Regions from separate parts of the Streptomyces sp. NPDC090106 genome, predicted to be linked through region 2. Evidence: riboswitches for the same ligand, from Rfam matches in the RefSeq annotation. Region 2 holds a riboswitch; each other region holds the start of a gene.
The links. A riboswitch is a leader RNA that binds a small molecule or an ion and turns the genes downstream of it on or off. The one in region 2 is predicted to bind cyclic di-AMP.
Positions count from the first base shown of each region.

Region 1: it holds a riboswitch for cyclic di-AMP, as region 2 does, so the genes downstream of both, ACIPSE_RS16980 (M23 family metallopeptidase) here and ACIPSE_RS03495 (NlpC/P60 family protein) in region 2, are expected to answer to the same signal.
Region 3: it holds a riboswitch for cyclic di-AMP, as region 2 does, so the genes downstream of both, ACIPSE_RS26180 (peptidoglycan DD-metalloendopeptidase family protein) here and ACIPSE_RS03495 (NlpC/P60 family protein) in region 2, are expected to answer to the same signal.
Region 4: it holds a riboswitch for cyclic di-AMP, as region 2 does, so the genes downstream of both, ACIPSE_RS41075 (M23 family metallopeptidase) here and ACIPSE_RS03495 (NlpC/P60 family protein) in region 2, are expected to answer to the same signal.

Region 1 is NZ_JBIVDS010000004.1:691,712-695,913, reverse strand. Features, by position in the region: gene ACIPSE_RS16990 (PrsW family intramembrane metalloprotease) at 1-246, shown strand, start outside; gene ACIPSE_RS16985 (aldo/keto reductase) at 251-1,195, opposite strand; gene ACIPSE_RS16980 (M23 family metallopeptidase) at 1,323-2,387, opposite strand; cyclic di-AMP (ydaO/yuaA leader) riboswitch at 2,399-2,556, opposite strand; gene ACIPSE_RS16975 (PP2C family protein-serine/threonine phosphatase) at 2,803-3,894, opposite strand; tRNA gene ACIPSE_RS16970 (tRNA-Met) at 4,017-4,090, opposite strand; gene ACIPSE_RS16965 (alginate lyase family protein) at 4,158-4,202, opposite strand, start outside.
Region 2 is NZ_JBIVDS010000001.1:784,637-788,838, reverse strand. Features, by position in the region: gene ACIPSE_RS03505 (hypothetical protein) at 51-404, shown strand; gene ACIPSE_RS03500 (tellurite resistance/C4-dicarboxylate transporter family protein) at 382-1,392, opposite strand; gene ACIPSE_RS03495 (NlpC/P60 family protein) at 1,527-2,654, opposite strand; cyclic di-AMP (ydaO/yuaA leader) riboswitch at 2,662-2,824, opposite strand; gene pcrA (DNA helicase PcrA) at 3,145-4,202, shown strand, end outside.
Region 3 is NZ_JBIVDS010000008.1:244,755-248,956, forward strand. Features, by position in the region: gene ACIPSE_RS26175 (alpha-galactosidase) at 1-1,475, shown strand, start outside; cyclic di-AMP (ydaO/yuaA leader) riboswitch at 1,794-1,951, shown strand; gene ACIPSE_RS26180 (peptidoglycan DD-metalloendopeptidase family protein) at 1,956-2,957, shown strand; gene ACIPSE_RS26185 (hypothetical protein) at 3,284-4,202, shown strand, end outside.
Region 4 is NZ_JBIVDS010000018.1:42,967-47,168, forward strand. Features, by position in the region: gene ACIPSE_RS41070 (GntR family transcriptional regulator) at 1-619, opposite strand, end outside; gene ACIPSE_RS41075 (M23 family metallopeptidase) at 808-1,581, opposite strand; cyclic di-AMP (ydaO/yuaA leader) riboswitch at 1,594-1,757, opposite strand; gene ACIPSE_RS41080 (M16 family metallopeptidase) at 1,978-3,366, opposite strand; gene ACIPSE_RS41085 (M16 family metallopeptidase) at 3,363-4,202, opposite strand, start outside.

The DNA.
Region 1 (4,202 bases), on a different contig from region 2:
CACGGCCGCGCCGGCGCCGACTTCGTCGTACGGGAGCGGGAGCTGCTGCAGCAGCTGTGGGCCCGGCGGGACGCGGCCCGGCCCGCGCTGGACCACGCCGCCCGGATGACGGCCCCGCCGGTACCGGTGGCCGCGCCCCCGTGGCCGATCCCCGGGGTGTACGGCCAGGGGTACGGCCACGGGCAGGCCTACGGGTACGGGCAGCCGGCGGGACCGCACCCGTCGTACAACCCGTACCGCTCCTAGGGGGTCAGGCCGACGCCTCGGTGAGGCGGGCGAGTTCCGCGTCCGTCAGGGTCAGGTCCGCCAGCTTCAGCAGCGCGGGGAGCTGGTCGACGGTGCGGGCGGAGGCGATGGGCGCGGCGACCGTGGGGCGGGCGGCGAGCCAGGCGAGGGCGACCGTCGCGACCGGTACGAGGTGGGCCTCGGCGATGTCGTCGAGGGCGGCGAGGACGCTGCGGCCCCGCTCGGTGTCCAGGTGCTTGGCGGCGCCGGCGGCGCGCGGGCTGTCGACGGTGGCCTCCGGGCGGTACTTGCCGGTGAGGAAGCCCGCGGCGAGCGCGTAGTACGGCACCGCGGCGAGGCCCCAGCGCTCGGCCGTGTCCTGGAGCTCACCCTCGTAGGTGTCCCGGGAGACCAGGTTGTAGTGGGGCTGGAGGGCCACATAGCGGGCCAGTCCCTCGCGCTCGGAGAAGCGCAGCGAGGCGTCCAGGCGCTCGGGGGAGATGTTGGAGGCGGCGATGTGCCGGACCTTGCCCGCCTTCACCAGCTCGTCCAGCGCGCCGACGATCTCCTCGACCGGCACCTCGGGCTTGTCGAAGTGGGTGTAGTAGAGGTCGATGTGGTCCACGCCGAGGCGGGCCAGGGAGGCGTCGGCCGCCGCCTTGATGTTGGCGGCCGTCAGCCCCTGGAACCGCGGGTGCTGGCTGACCTTCGTGGCGATCACCACGTCGTCGCGGTTGCCGCGGGCCTTGAGCCACTTGCCGATGACGGTCTCGGACTCCCCGCCCGAGTTGCCGGCCACCCACGCCGAGTAGGAGTCGGCCGTGTCGACGAAGTTGCCGCCCGCGGCGGTGTACGCGTCGAGGACGGCGAAGGACTGCGCCTCGTCGGCGGTCCAGCCGAAGACGTTGCCGCCCAGGGAGAGCGGGAAAACCTCAAGGTCGGACGTGCCCAGCTTGCGAAGAGAAGTCATGGACAGTGACAACCCCGGTGGCGAAGGACCCTATTCCGGCCCGTCGGCAAAGGCGCGCAAAAACCGGCAGCCCTGACGTCGGGGGGTGAGCGTCAGGACTGCCGGACATCTCCGGAGGAGCGACGGATCAGGGGGTCAGGCCCTTGCTCTGCAGCCAGGCCATCGGGTCGATGCCGGTCTCGGCGCCGCCGGGGTGGACCTCCAGGTGGAGGTGGGCGCCGGTCACGTTGCCCGTCGCGCCCACGCGGCCGATGACGTCACCGGTGGCGACCTTCTGGCCGACGCTGACGCTGATCGAGGACTGGTGGCAGAACCACAGCTCGGTGCCGTCGTCGAGGGTGAGGATCGTGCGGTAGCCGTAGGAGCCGGCCCAGCCGGCCTCCGTGATCGTCCCGGAGTGCACGGCCTTGATGAGGGTGCCCGTGGGAGCGGCGAAGTCGAGGCCCGTGTGGTACCCGGAGGACCAGAGCGAACCGGCCTGACCGAAGGTCGAGGTGATCGTGTACGACGAGGTCGGCAGCGTGTACTGCTTGGCGAGCTCGGCGAGACGCTTGGCCTCGGCCTCCTCGGCGGCCTTCTTCTCGGCGGCCTTCTTCGCGTCGGCGGCCTCTTCCGCGGCCTCCTTGGCGGCGGCGGCCTCGGCCTTGGCGACCTGGTCGGCAGCGGCGGTCTGGACCGCGAGCTGCTCCTTGTTGTCGACCTGGTTCTGCTGGCTCTCGGCCTGGGCCATGATCCGGTTGCGCAGCGACTCGCCGGCGCCGGAGGTGGAGTCCTCGTCGTACCCGGCGGCCGTGACCGTGGGCGCGGCCGTCGCCGTGGCCGACTTGGCCAGGTCGCTGAGCGGGGTGGTGGAGCCCTCGGGCTCCTCGTCGCCGCCGGAGATGAAGGACGGCACGACGTCGGGCATGGAGATGGAGACCGGCGGCTTGCCGGTGTTGGCGCTGGCCATGCCGGCCCCGCCGACGGCGGCTATGACACCGACGCCCAGAACCGTGGAGCTGCGCGCGAAGCCGTTGCTGCGCTGCTTGGCGACCCGGTGCTTGCCGCGTACCGGACGGACGGACTCCTCGGTGGGATTCCAGACCTCCTGCGGGCCCTCGTCGTGGTGGTAACTGCCGTAACCGAAAACGTCGCTCTCGGAGCGCTGGCTCGGCATGTACGGGGCCTCGGGGGCAGGCCTGTTCGACGCCACGTGGGCGTACTCCTTTCCTTCCTTCTCGCCTACCGGGTTAGCTGACGGGTTCGGAGCAGGAAGGTCTCCTACGCGCGTATAACCGCCGTGCTGCCACGGCGACTTACGAGCGATTCACCCCAAGGTGGTGGTTCCCCGGTTCCCTCGCGGGATTCGGCGCGTGCGCACGGAGCCGACTCTTGTGACGGCTGGGACGACCGCGCTGCGTTATCGAACGTTAATAGACCCGGGCCCCGTATTCCAAGCCGTTCCCGTTGATCGTTAACGTTTTTCCGCTGGACGTAGGGGTCATGGACGGTGAAAAACGGGCGAGTTGACCGCGCCTCAGTGATCTCACAGGTATTGACGGTATGTCAGTTGTTATGCGGAGGGCGCTCGCCCGATCACCCCCCGTAGCAACGGCTGCGCGAGGGCCTCAGGGCCGCCGTACGGCGAGCAGCGCCATGTCGTCGGTCGTCGCTCCCCCGGTGTGCCGGCGCACCTCCGCGGCGAGCGCGCCGAGCAGGGCGCCGGGGTCGCGGAAGACCCGGCCGGTGAGCCAGGACCGGGGGTCGTAGAACTCGCCGTGGCGGTCCCGGGCCTCGGAGAGCCCGTCGGTGTACAGCAGCAGGGTGGCGCCGCCGGGGAAGCCGGTCTCGTCCGCGCGGTCGGGCCGGCCGCCGAGGTCGCCCATGCCGAGCGGCAGTGCGGCCTCGGTGGGACGCAGGACGCGCACGGTGCCGTCCGGGCCGAGCAGCAGCGGCGGCGGGTGGCCGCGGTTGACGATCCGCACGGTCCCGTCGCCGTGCGGGAGTTCGGCGAGCACGGCGGTGGTGAACCCCTCGGCGGCGTCGAACCCCTCGCGCCGGCCGCCCTCGCGGGCCAGCGCCCGCTCCAGCCGCCCCGCGACCGCCTCCAGGGTGGCCTCCTGCTCGGCGGCCTCCCGGAACGCCCCGATGACGACGGCGACGGCGGCCACCGCGCCCATCCCCTTGCCCCGCACGTCCCCCACGACCAGCCGCACCCCGTAGGGGCTGTCCTGGACGGCGTACAGGTCCCCGCCGATGAACGCGTCCCGCTGCGCCGCCTCGTACCGCACGGCGACGTCGTAGCCGCCGGTCCGCTCCCCGGGCACCGGCAGGACCGCCCGCTGGGCCGCCTCGGCGATCACCCGCTGGGAGGCGAGCAGCCGGTCGCCGCGGCGCAGGACCTGGCTGAGGACGACGGCGAGCACGGCGACGGTGAACACGGTGAGCGTCTCGGTGAGGGTGTCCGGGTCGACGCCGTCGCCGAAGCGCACGTGCACGGCGTAGGTGGCGGCGAGGGAGGCGGCCCCGATGACGGCGGTGCCGGTCAGCGAGTAGACGGGGGCGGCGACCAGCGGGGCGGCGGTGAAGAAGGGGATCGCGGTGAAATCCCGCGGGGTGAGCACGTCGTAGGGGATGCCGGCGACGATCAGCAGGACCGGGAGCAGGCGTACGGCTAAGACGCGCCGCCCTTCCGCCGCCCTCGCCGCCGTCTCCGCCACGGGTCCAGATTTCCCGGAGCGGGGCCGGGCGGCGAGCGGTGTGGACCGACCGGGCGAAACCGGGGGCCGCAAAACACTCAGGGCCGGAAGTCATCGGATGACTTCCGGCCCTGAGCCGTGAGTAGCGGGGACAGGATTTGAACCTGCGACCTCTGGGTTATGAGCCCAGCGAGCTACCGAGCTGCTCCACCCCGCGTCGGTGAGACCAACCTTACCCCATTCCCGGAGTGCTCGTCGCACACATTCCTGACCTGCGGTTCTCCTCAGTCGGTGGGGTTGTTCGCGTGGGTGAGGGTCTCCCAGGAGAC
Region 2 (4,202 bases):
GGTGGGGCGGTGTAGTGCGGCTCCAGGGCCTCTGATTAGGCTCCGGCCTCATGGACGTACTCATCCATCTCTTCGTCGGTCTGCACATCATCGGCATCGCCTCGCTGCTGGGCGGCTTCCTCACCCAGATGAAGGCGATGGGCGCGGGCACCGCCCGCTTCGTCCCGGCGATGCTGCACGGCGCGCTGACCATGCTGGTCACCGGCGTCATCCTGGTCGGCCTCAACCAGGCGGACGACCAGCACGTCAACAACATCAAGATCGGCGTGAAGCTGGCCCTGCTGATCGTGATCCTCGGCCTCGTCTACGTGAAGCGCGACGACGAGCGGGTGGACAAGAAGCTGTTCGGCCTGGTCGGGCTGCTGACCATGGCGGACGTGTTCATCGCCGTCCTGTGGACCTGAGGGCGGCGATCCCCGTCCGGGCCGTCAGCGCGGCTCCCGCGCCCACGGCCAGCCACACGGCCACGGCGATCCACAGCAGCACCTGGCCCAGCGTCCTGAGCCAGGACACCTCCAGCGCGGCGGCGACCGACAGGGTCGCCGCCGCCGTCATGCCCATGGGGAACACGGTCGCCCAGCGCCGCACGTCGTAGCCCGGGCGGGGGCGGGCGAACTCGGCGGCCAGCAGCACGGCGTACCAGGTCAGGTCCAGGACGAGCAGGGCGACGGTGACCGTGCGCAGGGCGTCGCCGTCGTCGCGGTTCCACAGGTACAGGCTCGCGCTGTCCGCCGAGATCAGCTTCGAGCCGGCGAGCGCCGAGATGGCGAGCGCCCCGCCGGCCACCCAGTGGTCACCGGCGCCCCGGGTCACCTGGCCCAGGTCGAAGCGGGTGAAGGCGAGGCCGTAGAAGACCAGCCCGAGCCAGAACAGGACGAGCGCCGCGTGCGCGAGCCACGCCGTGGACAGGGCCGCGGCCAGCGTGGCGCCGAGCACGGCCAGGCCCTGGGTCGCGACGCAGACCAGGAACACCGCGCCCGGCATCCTCCGCTTCCAGTGCCTCATGACGAGCACGAGCAGCACTGGCCACAGTGCCGTCGCGAGCGCGAGCAGCGCCTCGGCCAGGGTCTGCCGTCCGAGCGCCGAGACACGGGTGCCCAGCACGCTCGTCGCCGCCACCGCGGTCAGCGCGCCCGGGGTCCTGGCCTCCTCCAGCCACCGGTCCCGCTGGGTCGCCAGGCGCGCCAGGAAGTCCGCGGCCAGCCCCACCCAGGCGAGCACGGCCAGCACGAGCATGATCCGGGACAGCGTCTCGTACCCCGTCAGATGCAGCCCGACCGAGACGATGCCGGTCGCCATGACGGCGGAACCGGCGGCGGGCGGCCGGGTGGACCACCACGCGCCGAGCGGGGAGTCGGCGGCGGGGGCGTGGGATGCGGGGCGGCCGGGCATGGGCCGATGCTAAGGAGCGCGTCGCGCGGTGCGAGCGGGGCACGCGCGCGTGCGGGGAGGAATTCGCGCGGGTGCGGGACAACGAGAGGGGCGCGTGAGACCGGCTCACGCGCCCCTTCGGTCGTGCCGTGCGGTCAGGCCGGGCGCACCACGCTGTGGATCGCCGACTCGCCGTCGTAGTAGATGGACTCCTCGCGGACGTACGCCCCCGGCTTCGGCGCGTGGATCATCATCCCGTTGCCGATGTAGATGCCGACGTGGGTGACGTCGTCGTAGAAGAAGACCAGGTCGCCGGGCTGGGCGTTGGCCAGGGAGACCGTGGTGCCCGCGTTGACCTGGTCGTAGGTGGTGCGCGGCAGGGAGATGCCGGCGGCGTTCCAGGCGGCCTGGGTCAGGCCGGAGCAGTCGTAGGAGTCGGGCCCCGTGGCACCCCACACGTACGGCTTGCCGACCTGGGCGCGGGCGAAGGCCAGGGCCTTGTCGGCCTTCGTGGAGTACGAGGAGTCCGTGGCGGTCGACGACGAGCTGCTCGCCGCCTCCTCGGCCGCCTCCGCCGCGGCCTTCTGCTCGGCCAGCTCGGCGGCCTTGCGGGCGGCCTCCTCCTGCTTGCGCTTCTCGATCGCGGCGAGGCGCGCCTTCTCCTCGGCGTTCAGCTGCGACAGCAGCTCGCGCGCGTCGGAGAGCTTCTTCTGGACGGTCGCCTTGGCGGTCTTGAGGTCGCCCTGCGTATCGGTGAGCGTCTGGAGGCTCTCGGTGGCCTCCTGGCGCTTCTTCATCGTCGCGGACTGCTCGGTGATGTAGTCGTCGACCGCCGTCTTCTGGCGGGACGTCATACGGCCCATCAGCTGGGTCTGGTCGAAGTAGTCCTGCGGGGTGTCCGCGAGCAGGAAGGTCGCCGTGTCGGGCGCGGAGGCGCCGGTGCGGTACTGGGCGGCGGCGAAGGAACCCAGTTCCTCACGGGCCTCGTTGAGCTTCTGGGTGCGCTGGGCGACGTCGTCGAGGAGGGTGTCGACCTGCTTGCGCTGCTTGGTCGTCTTCTCCTTGGCGGAGTTGTACTTCTCGGTCGCCGACTCCGCCTGGCGGTAGAGGTCGTCGACCTTCTTCTCGACCTCTTCGAGGCTCGGCCTGTCGTCGGTCGAGGGTGCTGCGGTGGCCGTCTGGGACAGCAGCGCCACGGAGGTGAGGGCGGCCGTGGCGAGAGCGGGCGTGCGTATGCCTGCTACGCGCGTTCCTGCGGGACGCGGCTTTGCGTGCGACGCCAAAGGAGGCGACTCCTTCCAATGTTCCGCCTACCGAGTTAGCTGTCGGGTTCGGGCGGGTGGTTCGGAAGGTGTGCCCTACGGCCGCTCCCCGGAGGGGAGTTGGGCCGATTCACCCCAGGTCGGTGTGGGTCCCCGGCTCCGGCTGCCTCCAGGAGGGGCGCACCGGACTAAGCGGAGGCCGCGCGGCCCGGCGACGTTCGCCGGTGGGGGTCGTACGGCCTGTGCGGCACGGTAGCCAACTGGTGTGGCCCCTGTGAAGGTTGATGTTCGATATGCCCGATACATTTTCGTGACCTTTGGTCAGTTCCGCGTTCGGGATGATCGATAAGGTAGTTTGTGTGGCGATTTGCGGGAAATGGGCTGGCGGCGGACATCTCCTCACGCGTTGGTGACTCTACGTAATCGCATGTAGCGGTGGCGTAAGAGTCCTCCGCCGAACTTCCCGGGGCGGCGGCGGGTTGTCAGTGGGGCGGCCTAGACTCGGAGAGCGATGAGCAGCCTCTTTGACGACAGCTTCCTGGCGGACCTCCAGGCCCCTCGCGGGCACACGGAGGAGCCCCCGCCGCCGCCCGAGGACGAGCACGTACCGGAGCCGGTTCCGGACGACCTGTTCGGCGGGAAGTTCGACGTGCCCCCGGACCGGGACGCCCACTACCGTGACGGCGCCCCGCGCCCCGTCCTCGACGCCGCCGCGCTCATCGAGGGGCTCAACGAGAACCAGCGGGCCGCCGTCGTGCACTCCGACACCCCGCTGCTCATCGTGGCCGGCGCCGGTTCCGGCAAGACCCGTGTGCTCACCCACCGCATCGCCTACCTGCTCGCCGAGCGGAACGTCCACCCGGGGCAGATCCTCGCGATCACCTTCACCAACAAGGCCGCGGGCGAGATGAAGGAGCGCGTCGAGCAGCTCGTCGGCCCGCGCGCGGGCGCGATGTGGGTGATGACCTTCCACAGCGCGTGCGTGCGCATCCTGCGCCGCGAGAGCAAGAAGCTCGGCTTCACCTCCTCCTTCTCGATCTACGACGCCGCCGACTCCAAGCGGCTCATGGCGCTCGTCTGCCGCGACCTGGACCTCGACCCCAAGCGGTTCCCGCCCAAGTCCTTCAGCGCCAAGATCAGCAACCTCAAGAACGAGCTGATCGACGAGGAGGACTTCGCCGCCCAGGCCACCGACGGCTTCGAGAAGACCCTCGCCCAGGCCTACGCCATGTACCAGTCGCGGCTGCGCGAGGCCAACGCCCTCGACTTCGACGACCTGATCATGACGACGGTCAACCTGCTGCGCGCCTTCCCGGACGTCGCCGAGCACTACCGCCGCCGCTTCCGTCATGTCCTCGTCGACGAGTACCAGGACACCAACCACGCCCAGTACGCCCTGGTCAGGGAACTCGTCGGCACCGGGGCGCACGACGAGGACGTCCCGCCGACCGAGTACGACCTCCCGCCCGCCGAGCTCTGCGTCGTCGGTGACGCCGACCAGTCGATCTACGCCTTCCGCGGCGCGACGATCCGCAACATCCTCCAGTTCGAGGAGGACTACCCGGACGC
Region 3 (4,202 bases), on a different contig from region 2:
GGGTCGCCCTCGACACGGACGCCACCGAGGAGCACGGCGAGGTCTACGGCGTCGCCCTCGGCTGGTCCGGCTCCTGGCGGATCGCCGTCGCCCAGCTCCCGGACGCGCGCGTGCAGATCACCGGCGGCGCCGGCCACGACGAGTCGGGGCTGCTGCTCCTCGCGCCGGGCCGGTCCTTCGTGACACCCCTCTTCGCCGGACTGTGGAGCGACGGCGGCCACGGCGGCGCCAGCCGCACCTGGCACGCCTACCAGCGCGACCACGTCATCCCGCAGGCCGATCAGGACCGGCCCGTCCTGTTCAACTCCTGGGAGGCGACCACCTTCGACATCTCCGAGGAGCAGCAGGCGGCCCTCGCCCGGCGGGCCGCCGACATGGGCGTCGAACTGTTCGTGGTCGACGACGGCTGGTTCGGCGCCCGCACCAGCGACCGTGCCGGGCTCGGCGACTGGACGCCCAACCCCGAGCGCTTCCCGCACGGCCTGAAGCCCCTCGCCGACTCCGTGCACGACCTCGGGATGCAGTTCGGCATCTGGGTCGAGCCCGAGATGGTCAACGCCGACAGCGACCTCTACCGCGCGCACCCCGACTGGGTGCAGTACCAGGACGGTCGAAAGCGGACGGAACTTCGCAATCAGCTCGTACTGAACCTCGCGCGGGAGGACGTCCAGGAGTACCTCTGGCAGCGGCTCGACACCCTGCTCTCCAGCGCCCCGATCGACTACGTCAAGTGGGACTTCAACCGCAGCTTCACCGACGCGGGCTGGCCCGGTGACCCCTACCCGCAGCGGCTGTGGGTCGATCACGTGCACGCCTTCTACGCCCTGTTGGACCGACTGCGCGCCGCCCACCCCGGCGTGGCCTTCGAGTCCTGCTCGGGCGGCGGCGGCCGGATCGACCTCGGGGTGATGAGCCGCACCGACCAGGTGTGGACCTCCGACAACACCGACCCGCTCGACCGGCTCACGATCCAGCACGGCTTCAGCCAGATCCACCCCGCGCGCGTGATGGCCGCCTGGGTCACCGACAGCCCCAACCACCAGCTCAACGACCGCGTCAGCTCGCTGCGGTTCCGGTTCGTGAGCGCCATGGCGGGCGTGCTCGGCGTGGGCGGCGACCTGTCGAAGTGGAGCGAGGCCGAGCTCGCCGAGGCCCGGGAATGGGTCGATCTCTACAAGGAGATCCGCCCCCTGGTGCAGCGCGGCGACCTCTACCGCCTCCGGGCTCCCCAGGGCGGTCTGAGCGCCGTCCAGTACGTCCTCGGTGACGAGACCGTCGTGCTCGCCTGCCTCCAGGCGCAGAGCTACGGCGAGACCGTGCCGGCGCTGCGGCTGCGCGGCCTCGACCCGACAGCCGCATATGAATGCCGCGAAACGGGCGAAGTCCACCGCGGGGGCGTCCTGCTGCACCACGGACTGCGCACCGGGCTGCGCGGCGATCTGGATGCGACGGTTCTCCGGCTACGTCGTATCTGATCCATCTGTCCGAATTGCAGCCTTCCTCATCGTTCATTCCAACTCGCTCTGGAATAAAGGGAGCTGTGAAATCGGCACGTGAGCAGCGTCATATCCGTGACGGTGAGTCGCCCGTCATGTTCACGTAATTCAGCTGTGTTCGCAGCGTGTTCGCGGTGTTCGGGCGGTGTCGAATATACGGAGGGTGACCGGGAAATTCACAGGTGATCAAGGGGAATCCATTCCGCCGGGAAACCCTCACTTGTCCCTTTGCGTCTCTCTCGCTTACGTTCGCCACCGATCCGGTCGGAACGCCTAATCCTGCCGCCGCCCGGACCCCGCGCACACCCACCCGTGCCCGGCAGGAGCGGGGGACCCACAGGTAGAAACGCCTGTCCCGGTCTCCGGAACAGGCTTGGGGTAAAGCCGCACACGCTGCGGCCGGACATCTCCAGTCCGCACCCGACAGCTCACCTCGTAGGCGCCGGAGAGGAATTCGTCATGCCCGCCAAGGGTAAGCACCGCCGTCCGAAGTCCCAGCGCCTCACCCGCTCGATCGCCGTGGCCGGAACCGGCGGGGCCGCTCTCGCCCTGCCGTTGATGGGCGCGTCCGGTGCCCACGCCGCCACTTCGCAGTCCGTTTCGGAAAAGCCCGTTCAGAGTCTTCCGGTCGCCCAGAAGACGGCCACCGCGAAGAAGAGCGCCGCGAACTCCACGAGTGCCGCGAACTCGGCGAGCACCGCGAACACCTCGACCGTGCACACCTATTCGGTGCGGTCCGGCGACTACCTCTCGAAGATCGCCGAGGAGCAGAACGTCAGCGGTGGCTGGCAGAAACTCTACTCGGACAACCGTGAGGCCGTCGGCTCCGACCCGTCGCTGATCCACCCCGGCCTGAAGCTCTCCATCGGCAAGAAGGCCACCGCGCGCACGGAGTCGTCGTCGGGCTCGGCGAAGTCCTCCGGCGGCAACGCGTCGACGAGCGCGAAGGAATCCTCCTCGTCGTCGTCTTCGTCGTCGTCTTCGTCCTCCTCCTCGTCCGGCGGCACGGCGAGCCAGAGCAGCGAGTCGTCCGGGAGCACCACCTCGTCGAGCGGCTTCGTCCTGCCCGTCTCCGGCGCGACCGTCGGCACCGCCTACCACACGGCGGGCAGCATGTGGTCCAGCGGCTACCACACGGGCGTCGACTTCGTCGTCCCGACCGGCACCACCCTGAAGGCCGTCGGCGCGGGCACGGTCGTCTCCGCCGGATGGGGCGGCGCGTACGGCAACCAGGTCGTCATCAAGCTGGCCGACGGCTACTACGCCCAGTACGCCCACCTCTCCTCCCTCTCCGTCTCCGCGGGCCAGAGCGTCACCGCGGGCCAGCAGGTCGGCCTCTCCGGCGCGACCGGCAACGTGACCGGGCCCCACCTCCACTTCGAGATCCGCACCACGCCGGACTACGGCTCGGACGTGGACCCGGTCGCCTACCTCCGCGCGAAGGGCGTCGCCGTCGGCTGACGGCTCCCGTCGGCGCCTCCCTCGGACCCCGGTCCCCCGGACGCCTCCCCCCTGTGCCACCGAAGGCCGGACCCAGATCCCCGGGTCCGGCCTTCGGTGTCCGTCGGCGCGGGTGCTCCTCGTCAAAGGAGCCACTCGTCAAAGGCGCCGCTCCTCAAGGGCGTTCCCCGGCACGGGCGTTGCTCGTTCATGATCGCTCGATTGCGGTCTTGTGGCGCGGGGGTCCAAGGCGTCGACAGGGGCGGGAGGGTGGGGCGAGAGTGAGGGCGACATCGGGGGGCAAGCGCTTTCCCCGGTGGTGTCGCCCCTCTCGCAAAGGAGCACCCGTGCACACCCGTTCGCGCCGTCGAAGAACCGTCGCCATAGCCGCGACGGCCCTGCTGGCCGGGCTGTTCTCCGCGCCCGCCGGGCATGCCGCGCAGGAGGACCGGCCCCGGCGGACCGTGGAGGACCTCGACCGCGGCCTGGTCGCCGTGCCGTCCGGTGACGGCCGTTTCCTCAGCTGGCGTCTGCTCGGCACCGAGTACGCCCGGTACGGCGACGCCATCGCCTTCAACGTGTACAAGAACGGCCGACGCCTCAACCGCGCCCCCGTCACCCGGTCCACGACCTACCAGGACGACACGCCCGGCGCCGGCACCTACACCGTGCGCGCCGTCGTCAACGGCAAGGAGAGCGGGCCCGGTTCGGCCGCGCTGGACTTCGCGCAGGGGTACGCCGAGATCCCGCTCGCCGCCGCCGACGGCTACACCGTGCAGCACGCCTGGCCCGGCGATCTCGACGGCGACGGACGGTACGAACTCGTCGTGAGCCGCCTGTCCGGGACCCGAGACAGGCCCGACCTGCTGGAGGCGTACACGCTGACCGGCCGGCGGCTGTGGCGCGTCGACCAGGGGCCCGGCTCGTACACGCAGGTGGGCGGGAACGGCGCCAACGACCCGGCGCCCGCGGCGATCAGCGGCTCCACGGCCATCGGCGGCTACCGCAACGACGACAACGTCACCGTGTTCGACCTGGACGGCGACGGCCGGGCCGAGGTGCTCACGCACACGGCCGCCGGGACCACCTTCGCGGACGGCTCGCAGGTCACCGCAGACTCGCCCGCCGACCAGTTCGTGTCCGTCGTCGACGGGGCGACCGGCGTGGAACGCGCCCGGCAGCCCGTACCCGACGACTTCGTCGCCGACGGCCCCTCCGGCGGCCACTTCGGGGTCGCCTACCTCGACGGCGTCCACCCGAGCCTGG
Region 4 (4,202 bases), on a different contig from region 2:
AACGGAGTCGGTGCGTCCCTGCCGAGCGCTCGTTGTGCAGGGCCGTGACCGACCGGGCCCGCTCACTGTCGCCGCGCGCCACGGCGTCGACGATCGCGCCGTGCTCGGCCCAGGACTCCACCGGGTCGGCGGGGGCGTCCACGGCGTACATCCAGGAGATCTTGTGCCGCAGCTGGGTCAGCATCGAGGTCAGGGCGGGGCTGCCGGAGGCCTGGGCGAGCGTCTCGTGGAACCAGCCGCCCAGCGAGCGCAGATCGTCGCTGTTGCCCCTCCTGGCCCGCTCCTGACCCAGTCTGACCAGGCCGCGCAGGACCTTCAGATGGGCTTCGGTGCGGCGCTGGGCGGCCCGCGCGGCACCCAGCGGTTCGAGGAGCTGGCGCATCTCCAGGAGGTCGGCGGCCTCCAGCTCGGTCGGTTCGGCGACGCACGCGCCCGCGTGCCTGCGCGTCACGACGAACCCCTCGGCCTCCAGGGTCCGCAGGGCCTCCCGCACGGGGACACGGGAGACGCCGTAGCGGCGGGCGAGGAGTTCCTCGGTGAGCCGGCTGCCGCGCTCGTGGACCCCGGCGACGATGTCGTCCCGGATCGCGGTGCATACCGAGTGCGCCGGAATACGCATGACCGACCTCCGCCTTAATCCCCGTGAAACGTCGATGATTGACGTGTGTTCAGTGACTCTATGGCAATGAGCGGGAATTTCCGACGGGGGGCCGGAATCCATGGATATTTTTTGGACACCGGGGTGACGAAAACGACGAAACCCCGGCTCGGTGGAGCCGGGGTTCCGTGCGGTCGGGCAGCGCTTTCTCAGACGTTCACGCCGTGCGAGCGCAGGTAGGAGACGGGGTCGATGTCCGAGCCGTACTCGGCGGTCGTCCGGGCCTCGAAGTGCAGGTGCGGTCCGGTGACGTTGCCGGTCGCGCCGGACAGGCCGATCTGCTGGCCAGGAGTGACCGTCTGGCCGACCGAGACACCGATGGACGACAGATGCCCGTACTGGGTGTACGTGCCGTCGTTCATCCTGATCACGATGTTGTTGCCGTACGACCCGCCCCAGCCGGCCTCGACGACCGTGCCGGAGCCGACCGCGCGCACGGAGGTGCCGCTGGCCGCGTGGAAGTCGACGCCGGTGTGGCTGCCGGAGGACCAGACGGCGCCGCCCGCCTTGTAGCCGGTCGAGATGTACGAGCCGGCGATCGGGGCGACGAAGGAGTTCAGGCGCTTGCGCTCGGCCGCGCGCGCGGCGCGCTCCTTGGCCTCGCGCTCCTTCTTGGCCGCGGCGGCGGCCTTCTTCCGCGCCTCGGCGGCGGCCTGGGCGCGGGCGGCCTGCTCGGCCTTCTCCTCGGCGGCCTGCTTCTGGGCGGCGGCCTGGGCGCCTATCTGGTCGGCGACGTCGTCGCCGATGCTGACGACCGGGATGATGCCGGTCTGCTCGACCGCGGGCTCCGCGGCGAGGGCCGGGGCGGCGAGGGTGCCGATGACGCCGGTGGTGGCGAGAGCCGCGACACCCGCCGCGCGAACGGTGGTGCGCTGCATCCGGCTCGGGGCACGGTGCTTCCCGGTGGGGCGCGTGAACGCCATGTAAGGGCTGGTCCTTTCCTTCCCTCTCGCCTACCGGGTTAGCTGACGGGTTCGGAGCAGGAAGGTCTCCTACGGACCCCCTCGCGGCTCGCGCGGGCGTCCGATTCACCCCAGGGACTGCGTGGGTCCCCGGCTCCCCTGGCTCGCGCCGTACGGGGACTCGGCGATGACTGTCCGGTGCCGCGGGCGCGGCGCACTGCTCTGACGGACAGCCCGGAAGACGCTAAGCGGGGCGACTTTCGATCCTCAAACGGATCAGGCCGTTTGTCATTCATCCCACAGGGCAAACAGGCGACGGACGTTCAATTCGGACATTTCCAAGGACGGCAAGGAGAGAGGGGCCCTGGTGACCGTCGCGTCACCAGAGCCCCTCCACGCGCGCGTGCCGGTGCGGTGCTACTCCGCCGGCACGACCTTGACCGCGCCGATGCCGAGGGCTTCGACGGGCTCCTTGATGGCCGCCGCGTCGCCGACGAGGATCGTCACGAGACGGTCCACCGGGAACGCGTTGACGGCCGCCGCGGTGGCCTCCACGGTGCCGGTCGCGGCGAGCTGGCGGTACAGGGTGGCCTGGTAGTCGTCGGGCAGGTACTGCTCGACCTGGTCGGCCAGGGTGCTCGCCACGGCCGCCGCCGTCTCGTACTTCAGCGGGGCCACGCCGACGAGGTTCTGCACGGCGACGTCCCGCTCGGCGTCGGTCAGCCCCTCGGCGGCCAGCGTGCGCAGGACCTTCCACAGGTCGTCCAGGGCCGGACCCGTGTTCGGGGTGTCGACGGAGCCGCTGATGGCGAGCATCGCGGCGCCGCTGCCGTCGGGCGCGGAGCGCAGCACCTGGCCGAACGACCGCACGCCGTAGGTGTAGCCCTTCTCCTCGCGCAGGACGCGGTCCAGACGGGAGGTGAGGGTGCCGCCGAGGCAGTACGTGCCGAGGACCTGCGCGGCCCACACGCGATCGTGCCGGTCGGCGCCGATACGGCCGATCAGCACCTGCGTCTGGACGGCGCCGGGCCGGTCCACGATCACGACGCGGCCGGTGTCGTCGGCGGTGACCGGCGGGACCGGGCGGAGCTCGGCGCTGGAGCCCGTCCAGGCGCCCAGGGTGTCGCCGAGCAGCGCGTCGAGGTCGATGCCGGTGAGGTCGCCGACGACCACGGCGGTCGCCGTCGCGGGGCGTACGTGGCGCTCGTAGAAGGCGCGGACCGCGGCGGCGTCGATCTTCTCGACGGTGTCCTCGGTGCCCTGGCGGGGGCGGGACATGCGCGCGGTCGCCGGGAACAGCTCCCGGGAGAGCTCCTTGGCGGCCCGCCGGGACGGGTTCGCCGTCTCGTGCGGGATCTCGTCGAGGCGGTTGCGGACCAGCCGCTCGATCTCGCCGTCGGCGAACGCGGGCGCGCGCAGGGCGTCGGCGAGCAGACCGAGCGCCTTGGCTAGGCGGGAGGCGGGGACCTCCAGACTGAGGCGGACGCCGGAGTGGTCGGCGTGCGCGTCGAGCGTGGCGCCGCAGCGCTCCAGCTCGGCGGCGAACTCCTCGGCGGAGTGCTTGTCGGTGCCCTCGGAGAAGGCCCGCGCCATGATCGTGGCGACACCGTCGAAGCCGGCCGGTTCGGCGTCCAGGGGCGCGTCGAGGAGCACCTCGACGGCGACGACCTGCTGGCCGGGGCGGTGGCAGCGCAGCAGGGTCAGGCCGTTGCCGAGCGCGCCGCGCTCGGGCGCCGGGAACGCCCACACCTTGGGCTCGCCCGCCTGGGGCCGGGGGTGGAACTCCATCGCGGCGAGCTCGGTCACTTGGCCGCCTCCTCGTTGTCGTCGCCGGCTTCGACCGTGGCCTCGGCCGCGGGGTCTTCGGGGGGATCGGCGTCCTCGGAGGTCTGTCCGGGGACCGGCTCGTAGACGAGCACCGCGCGGTTGTCGGGACGCAGGCGGGCCGCCGCGACCTCCTGGACCTCCTGCGCGGTGACGTCCAGGACGCGGTTCACGGCCGTCAGGGCGAGCTGCGGGTCGCCGAACAGGACGGCGTAGCGGCACAGTTCGTCGGCGCGGCCCGCCACGGTGCCGAGCCGGTCCAGCCACTCGCGCTCCAACTGGGCCTGGGCGCGCTCCATTTCCTCGGCCGTGGGGCCCTGCTCGGCGAACCGGGCGAGCTCCTCGTCGATGGCGGCCTCGATGACCGGCACCTCGACGTCACCGGACGTCTTGACGTCCAGCCAGCCCAGCGACGGCGCCCCGGCGAGCCGCAGCAGGCCGAAGCCGGCCGCCACCGCCGTACGGTCGCGCCGCACCAGCCGGTTGTAGAGCCGCGAGGACTCGCCGCCGCCGAGGACGGTGAGCGCCAGGTCGGTGGCGTCGGCCTCGCGCGTGCCGTCGTGCGGGAGCCGGTAGGCGGCCATCAACGCGCGCGCGGGGACCTCCTCTTCGACGACCTCCCGCAGCTGCGCGCCCATCACGTCGGGCAGCGAGCCGTCGCGCGGGGCGGGCTTGCCGTCGTGCGACGGGATGGAGCCGAAGTACTTCTCGACCCAGGCGAGCGTCTGCTCGGGGTCGATGTCGCCGACCACGGACAGCACCGCGTTGTTGGGCGCGTAGTAGGTGCGGAAGAACGCGCGCGCGTCCTCCAGCGTCGC